One region of the Shewanella cyperi genome, then DNA from elsewhere that is predicted to be linked to it. Evidence: predicted binding sites of a transcription regulator. Region 1 holds the regulator's gene; the other holds the start of a gene.
What was found. Region 1 encodes LexA, which represses DNA repair genes until DNA is damaged. Its sites were predicted from a motif close to TACTGTATNNNNATACAGTA; they were not measured.

Region 1 (4,349 bases):
CCGTTACCTTCTGCCACCGAGATGTAGGAGGTGTAAGGCACCTGTTTGAGCAGCTTCAGATACAGATCCAACTGGCGCTCCAGCTGGCTGCGTTCCAGGGCATTTTGTTCGGAGGCCAACAATACCAAACTGTTGAGGGTAACCGAACTGGCGGCCGCCGCATTGTTGATCCGGGTCATCACCTGATTGGCCAGGGCATTGACCGCCGGCGTCAGCCAGGAAGGTTTCTGATCCGGGTCCTCATCCAGGGCACCGCGCCACTCGGGAACACGGTCGCTGAGGAAAGATTGCAGGGTGATGGGCTCGCCGAAATTCACATAGCCCTGACCAAAGTTGCGCAACTTGCGGATGATGCCCAGCACCTGCCACAGGGATTCCTTCTGCTTCTTCTTGCCGCTGAGTTCCTTGTGGTAGGTGGCCACTTCCATCACATGGTCATAGCCCAGATACACGGGCACCAGGGTGACCGGACGCTCTATGCCACGCAGTACACTGTTAAGCGTCATGGCCAGCATGCCGGTTTTGGGCGCCAGCAGACGACCGGTGCGTGAACGGCCACCTTCGGTGAAATACTCCACCGAATAGCCCTTGGCAAACAGCTGATCCAGGTATTCGCGGAACACTGCGGTATAGAGCTTGTTGCCATTGAAGCTGCGGCGAATAAAGAAGGCGCCGCCGCGACGGAACAAAGGTCCCGCCGGCCAGAAGTTGAGGTTAATGCCCGCCGCGATATGAGGCGGTACCATGCCCTGGTAATAAAGAATGTAAGACAGCAGCAGGTAATCCATGTGACTGCGATGACAGGGCACATAGACAATTTCATGGCCATCATGGTGCAGCTGACGCACCTGCTCGGCACCGCGGATATTGATACCGCTGTAGAGCTTGTTCCACAGCCAGGTCAGCATACGCTCAGCCACCCGCACCAGGCTGTCCGAATAGTCGGCCGCTATCTCGTCGAGATAACCTATAGCCGTTTCGCGGGCCTTGGCCTCGGAAACCTTCTTGGCAGCCGCTTCTTCGGCAATGGCCTTTTTCAGGTTATCGGACTGCAACAGCGCATGGAACATGGCCTGACGATTAGGCAACGCCGGACCTGTCATCACCTTGCGCTGACGGCGGAAATGCACCCTGGCCACCCGGGCCAGTTTCTGGGCAATGCGTTTGTCGGTGCCGTGTTCATCGGCCATATAACGCAGGGAAACCGCATTGGAAAATTGCACGAAGTTGTGACGACCGAGGAACAATATCATCAGGCACTTGCGCAACCAGGTGGGATTTTCCCGCTCCAGCAATGCCGCGCGCATGCTGTCATCTTCCTTGCCCGGAGTCCGGCCCCAATAAAGGCTCACCGGGACCAGCTGGATATCCAGCTCCGGCTTTTGCTTATGGACAGACAGTAACTGCATAAAAGCATTGAGGAAGGGTTCATTGCCCTGACGCTGCCCAAACAGGGGTTTTGCCCCCTCAAGGCAAACCACCCTCGGACTGCTCAAACCATTCACGTGCAGGGGCTCATAGGGGCTTGGCAAGCCAAACTTGGCGGTGACTTCACTCAGGGCGGCAATATCACTTACCGATTCGGTTTTCATGACGTAAACCAGGGGGCGTGCCGCATCAAGATTAAGATCGGCAAAAGGCTCCTGGGGCACCACTATGGTGTGCACCAGTTTTTTCTGGATCCAGCGGAGGGTTCTATACCACAGCGAGTCTTGGGTTGACATTCTTCTTCAGCAATCTTGGCCACTTCGTTAGCCGCATAGAATATCAGACCACACAGTCACAGTGCCAATAATCTAAACACTGGTTAATACTTGCGCTGTTTAAAATACTGTATATACTAACAGTAACTGTATAGAAAAACAGGAATGAGTATGAGACCGCTGACACCGCGCCAGGCTGAAATACTGGACCTGATCAAACGCAATATCGCCGATACCGGTATGCCGCCAACCCGTGCCGAAATTGCCACACGTTTGGGCTTCAAAAGTGCCAATGCCGCCGAAGAACATCTCAAGGCACTGGCCAAGAAGGGCTGTATTGAAATTATGCCCGGCACCTCCCGCGGTATTCGTCTTGCGGGCGACGAACATGAAGACGCTGAGCATCAGGGATTGCCGCTGATAGGTCAGGTGGCGGCCGGTGAGCCTATTTTGGCCCAGGAACACGTGGAGCAGTATTACCAGGTGGATCCAGCCATGTTCCGCCCCCAGGCCGACTTTTTACTGCGGGTTCGGGGCGACAGTATGAAGGACATAGGCATACTCGAAGGCGATCTGTTGGCGGTACACAAGATGCAGCAGCCGCGCAACGGTCAGGTGGTGGTCGCCCGGGTTGAAGATGATGTGACGGTCAAACGCTTCGAACGCAAGGGCAATGTGGTTTACCTGCATGCCGAAAACGAAGCCTACGCCCCGATAAAGGTGGATCTCAGCTGCCAAAGTCTGACCATTGAAGGTCTGGCGGTCGGTGTCATCCGTAATGGAGACTGGTTATGAACAAGCTGCTCGGTAATGCTCCCCGCCATCCCGGCCTGTGGCGCGACCTGCCCGCTGACAATGCCGGCGCCAATACGGAAGTCAGCATGCTGACCACCAGCGATCAGGGCCGTAACGAACTAAAGCACTTGTGCCCCCAATTGGCGCAGCTGAGTCATCAGGGTCGTTGGATAGTGCTGATCAGTCCGCCCAATATAGGCTACAAAGACCTCCTGGCCCAGGCCGGCGTGCGTATGGACAGAGTCTTACTGGTGCATGCCAAGGATGAAGTGGAAACCCTGTGGGCCATGGAAAAAGCGCTGACCAGTGGCACTTCCAGTGCGGTACTTTGCTGGAGCAGCAGCCTGGACCCCAGAGATGAACGCCGCTTACAGCTGGTTGCCAAGAGTGCGGTTGCCATGGGTGTCATATTTCAGGATGTAAATGCTCACTCTCATGGAAATCCTTGTCACCAAGCCGCTATTCCCATGACCCTTTCCAACCAGTTTCAACCGCTGCACTGATCCCCTTCCATCCCCTTGAGCCCCAGTGGGGCTCTTTTTTTCAATAATTTTTTCAGTTAATTAGAAAAGAAAGTGATCTTGATCAATATTTAAACTGCAAGTAATGTAGTTCAGGGTAACAACGATAGTTTGTTATATCCGGGATAGATTATGTCGTCGCAGTGAGCCCTGTTTAACCACGGCCCTCTGTGTATCAGACCGATATATTCAGCTGTAGGTGCAGGCGTGGTTAGCAAGGCAGTAGGCTACAGATAGAACAAGATAAACCGCCAACGCACTTTGAAGTCATCGTTGCTTTTTTGGGAACCGAAGAGTTTGCATAGAGCAGAGACTTACTGTGTGACTCTTCTTTGTAGTTGCGATTCGCAATTGACAGAGGAGACGTCTTGTGAAGCGATTGTTGTATTGTGTTCTGGTGCTGATGGCACCGCAATTGGCAGCGGCAGACATGTCGCTGAATATGACCCAGGGGGTGACAGAAATCAGTGGCAGGGTATATCACCTGCACATGACGATTCTGTACATCTGCTGCGCCATCGGGGTGGTGGTATTTGGCGCTATGATTTACGCCATGATCAACCACCGAAAGTCGAAGGGCGCCGTGGCGGCTCAGTTTCATGAGAGCACCAAGGTAGAAATAGCCTGGACGGTTATCCCTTTCATTATCCTTATCTCCATGGCCATACCGGCCACCAAAACCCTGATCGCCATGGAAGACCCTTCCAATGCAGATCTGACGGTGCAAGTCACAGGATCTCAATGGAAATGGCATTACAGCTATTTCGATCAGGACATCGCTTTTTACAGCATCTTGTCCACGCCGATGGAGCAGATCGAAGGTAACGAGGCCAAAGGCGAAAACTACTTACTGGAAGTAGACAAGCCGCTGGTCTTGCCTGCCAATCGCAAGATACGTTTCCTGATGACCTCAGATGACGTTATCCACTCCTGGTGGGTGCCTGCCTTTGCGGTGAAGAAGGACGCCAACCCGGGTTTCATCAACGAGGCCTGGACCCGTATCGACAAACCCGGCATCTACCGGGGCCAATGCGCTGAGTTATGCGGCAAGCAGCATGGCTTTATGCCCATAGTGGTGGAAGTCTTGCCCGAAGCCCAGTTTGATGACTGGCTCGTGGCCCAGAAAGCCTCTGCTCAACAGGCAGCGGCGGAAGCCCAAGCCTCGCTGACACAAACCCTGTCGATGGATGACCTCATGGCTCAGGGTGAACAAATTTACATGGCCCGTTGTGCTGCCTGTCACCAACCCAATGGTGCAGGTTTGGCGGGCGTATTCCCCGCGCTTAATGGCAGCCCCATAGCCACCGGCCCTGTCGCCAATCACCTGGAA
Region 2 (4,349 bases), 2.1 Mb from region 1:
AACGCGACCTGTGTCCACCACGGGTCTGCAAAAATTAACGCGCTTCTGATCACAATTATAGTCTGTGGTCAGACCTGTGTTGCAGTAAAATTAAACCCAAGCGCAAGGGAACACAAGTGATTTTCAAACAATTGTTTAAATTTTTTGGAGGGTCACGGCTTTCCGATAAACAAGCCCAGGGGTTACAATCAGTTAATTGCATTTTTGCTGACAGGGTTTTGGAAAAGATGTGTGAATTGCTGGCCATGAGCGCCAATGTGCCCACAGATATTGTTTTCAGCTTTACCGGCCTGGCCGAACGTGGCGGCGTGACCGGTCCCCATGTGGACGGTTGGGGTATTACTTTTTACGAGGGTAAGGGCAGTCGCACCTTTAAGGATGCCCATCCCTCCAGCCAGTCCCTTATTGCCAGACTGATCAAATCCTATCCCATCAAGAGCGAGGTAGTGATCAGCCACATTCGTCAGGCCAACCGCGGTGAGGTGGCATTGGAAAATACCCACCCCTTCAGCCGCGAGCTGTGGGGTCGCTATTGGACCTATGCCCATAACGGTCAGTTGAGTGATTATCTGCCACATTTTCCCGTCAGCCGCTTCCGACCCGTGGGCGATACCGACAGTGAGTTGGCGTTTTGCTGGTTGCTGGAGCAATTGGTCAAGCGCTTTGGCGATACCCCGCCCGAGGATATGCAGTCGGTGTTTCGTTATGCCGCGGCGTTGGCTGAGCAGATCCGCACCCTGGGTGTCTTTAATATGATCCTCACCGATGGCGAGCACCTGCTGTGTTTTTGCAGCAATAACCTGTGCCACATCACCCGCCGCGCCCCCTTTGGCAAGGCCAAGCTGATAGACACGGACGTGGTCATAGATTTTGACAAGGAAACCACCCCCAAAGACGTGGTGACCGTCATTGCCACCCGGCCGCTGACCGACAACGAGGCCTGGCAGCTGATGACACCGGGGCAGTGGAAGTTGTTTGCCAGGGGTGAGCTTTTGTGTGAGGGGCAGCCGGGCTAATGCCCGCTGCCTGCCAAAGATCAGGACGCGGGACTATTGGCCAGTTGGGGAGGCGTGTCGCTGAACTGGTGGCTCAGCAGTTGGATGTCCAGCTGTTTGTCGCCCTTTTCGAAGTGGGTCAGACGTACTGGCAGATAGGCCAGTGATGGGGCAAACCAGATAAAGGTCTGACGTTTTTTGCTTTTACGAATCACTTCCAGTTTGACCGTGTCATAGCTGCCACTGGCCAGGATCAATTGCTCCTTGCCCACCAGTTTGAACTCGTAATCGTCAATTTCATTGTCCTTAACCAGGCGATACAGCATGTGCTCCTTGCCGGCACTGAGATCCAATCTCAGCTGCAACTGCACCGTCATGGGATCGTACAGTTCGCCCTCGTAGGGCAGTTTGGCTTTTTCATCCTTATAACGGCTGTGTACCACACCTTGGTTCTTGAGAAAGGCGGCCTGCTCATTGAAAGTCGGTCCCGTACCTTCCCGCTGGTGCATAAAGCGCACCGGGGTCAGATTGTTGCCTTCCAGGGTAAATTCGCTGCGGATATGGCGCATGTCGCTCAGCACCAAGAGGCTCAGGCTGGAATCGAATTGGTACTGGTAGAAGTTGCCATCGGGCGGCGGCAGTATGTATCTGGCCTGACCCAGTTCGATGTCACCGTAAAATACCTTGTACTCGGCACTTTGGGGGGCCAGTGGGCTTTGGGCCCAGGCTGCTGGAAGTGCCAGGCTCAGCAGCGCGGTCAGCGCAAACACCAATGCACGCATAAAAGTACGTATATAAGTAGTACGCATAAAACTCCTTGAGTCAGAAAGGCATGGCCATGACCAGAGTCGCCAGATCCGGGCGCCACTCATACTCAGACAAGGCAATCTTGCCCCGGTTCACTGTCACCCCCTCGGCCCGCAGTAATTCCTGCTGCTCACGGAAACCCTCAGTGTCGAGTGGAAAGGAGATTTTGCCCTGGCTATTAATGACTCTATGCCATGGCAGCCCCAGTGCGCAAGGCGCCAGCTTGAGTGCCTTGGAAACGTGGCGGGCCCGGCCAGGCAGGCCGGCATAATCGGCGATCCGGCCATAACTGCAGACCTTGCCCTCGGGGATCATGGCCACTATTAACCAGATTTTTTCGTTCATACCCAGGGTGGGTAAAGAGGAGTCCATGGCTGTTCCCGTGCTGTTGTCCTGTGGCGGCAGTGTAGCGGCTGCCATCCCGGCTGCCTAGTCCTGCAAGGGGCTTGGCGTTTCATGTCTGCTTATCTATACTGTATATAAATACAGTGCTTGATTGATGGGAGCCGATATGGGAGAGCGACAGTCAGTGCATGCCTTGCCATCACTGTTGGCACGCCAGGATATCTGGGTTGGGCAAGAGATAGCGCCGCTGGTGCCCGGCCATGGCAGCGGCTTTGACAGCCTTGATGCCCTGTTGCCTGACCGCGGCTGGCCGCGGCAGGGGTTGTGCGAACTCATCTGTCCCCATCCCGGCCTCGGGGAACTGGCGTTGCTGTCGCCTCTGCTGGCCACGCTCAGCCGGCAAAGCGATGCCCTGATGCTGCTGGTGGCGCCGCCGCTGTTGCCCGTCCCCCAATACCTGTTGCAGCAGGGCATAGCCATGGAGCGGCTTTACTGGGTCGATAGCCTGGATCGCAAGGAGCAGCTGTGGGCCATGGAGCAGGCGCTGAGTAGTGGCGGCTGCCAGCTGGTGCTCGCCTGGCTGACGCACCTGAGTCTGAGTGAGGCAAGGCGTCTGCAACTGGCCAGTGAAAAAGGCCAGAGTCTCGGCATAGTCTGCCTGCCATCCCAGCAAGAGGCCCATCCGGTGCCGCTCAAGCTGGCGCTGGAGCCCGGCGAAGGGGCGCAGGTGCGGCTCCGTCTGCTCAAGCGCCGTGGCGGCGCTGGGGAGGTGTCACTGAACCTGGCGCTCCATGACAGGCTGCTGCCCGCCAATGCACCTGTGGGCCAATTGATCCGGGGACCCTGGGGCTGATGCTGTTTCTGGCGCTGTACCTGCCTCATTGGCAGCTGGACTTTCTGCGCTATCGCCACGGTCTGGACTCATCCCGGGCCATGGTGCTGTACGACCCCGCCAAAGCCCGCATTGTGAGTCGCTGTGATATCGCCCGCGCGGCCGGTATAGCGCCGGGTCAGAGCATGGCTACCGCAGCCCTGCTGGCCCCGGCGCTGGAGGCCTTTCCCGGGTCGGCGGCTCTGGCGCAGCAGGCGCGGGAATTTCTTTGTCGCCAGGCCTACAGTTTCAGTGCCCGGGTGGTGCCCCCGGGGCAGGAGGGCCTTTGCCCCGACAGCCTGCTGCTGGAAGTGGGGTCCATGGTGCAGATCTTCGGCGGTCTCCCGCCCTTGCTGTTGGCTTGTCGCCGCCGCTTCGAGACGCTGGGGTTCAGCGTGTCCCTGGCGCTGGGGCCCACGCCGCTGTCGGCCCAGTTGCTTGCCCGTTACTGCCCCTTGACTGCATACGGCTTTGGCAGTGGTGCTGACAGTGGCTCAGGCAGTGGCTCAGGCAGTGGCTCAGGCAGTGGCTCCGGCAGTGGTTCCAGAGGGGGCTGGTGGCCGCCGGAGTCCAAATACCTTACCGCCGCCGATGCCGCACAAGCGCCGCCAAACGATTTCGCAGCGCAGGCAAAAGCGCTGACAAGGGCGCTGGGATCCGTGCCGGTTGAGATGCTGCCGCTGGACGATGACAGCCTGGCGCGTCTTGCCGGCATGGGCATAGTGCAACTGCAAACGCTGCTGGCGTTGCCCGCCGCCGAGCTTGGGATCCGCTTCGGCCCCGGGCTGCCCGGGCTGCTGGCCAGGATCCGGGGCGATCTGCCCCAGCCCCTGGAGTATTACCGCTTGCCGGAGCATTACAGGCACAAGCAGGAGTTGCTGTTCGAAGCCTGTGAATTGCAGGGACTGGTGTTTGTGCTGGGGCGCATGTTTACCGAACTGGCCCTGTACCTGCGCCAGCGGCAGTTGGCGCTGCAACAGCTGACGCTGAGCCTGCATTACCGGGATCCGGACACCGCCCCTTTGCAACTGGAGCTGAGCTATCCCTTTGCCGAGTATCAGGCCGAGGCGCTGCTGAGTCTGTGCCGGCTGCAACTGGAACGCCACAGCCTGAGTCAGCCCGTGGTGGCCCTGACCCTGGCGGCCAGGCGCTTTGTTCCCAGACGCCAGTTGACCAAGAGCCAGGGGCTGATGGCCAAAGAGCAGCAGCAGGAGATCCTGCTGGCGCGGCTGGAGGCAAGGCTTGGGGCCCGGAGCCTGAAGCGCCTCAGTTTCCGGGATGCCCTGTTGCCGGAATCCGCCTGGCAGGCACACGCTGCCGGGGAACCCTGC

Region 2: imuA (translesion DNA synthesis-associated protein ImuA) is a predicted target of LexA. The motif match lies at 2,274-2,293, and genes of this name have one in related genera.

What each region holds. Positions count from the first base shown of each region.
Region 1 covers NZ_CP071501.1:3,968,571-3,972,919, forward strand. Annotated here, with positions in the region: gene plsB (glycerol-3-phosphate 1-O-acyltransferase PlsB) at 1-1,724, opposite strand, end outside; gene lexA (transcriptional repressor LexA) at 1,875-2,498, shown strand; gene JYB84_RS17640 (cell division inhibitor SulA) at 2,495-3,001, shown strand; partial or broken gene coxB (cytochrome c oxidase subunit II) at 3,390-4,349, shown strand, end outside.
Region 2 covers NZ_CP071501.1:1,915,237-1,919,585, forward strand. Annotated here, with positions in the region: gene JYB84_RS08250 (class II glutamine amidotransferase) at 228-1,016, shown strand; gene JYB84_RS08255 (DUF3108 domain-containing protein) at 1,037-1,804, opposite strand; gene JYB84_RS08260 (MGMT family protein) at 1,818-2,174, opposite strand; gene imuA (translesion DNA synthesis-associated protein ImuA) at 2,314-3,000, shown strand; gene JYB84_RS08270 (Y-family DNA polymerase) at 3,000-4,349, shown strand, end outside.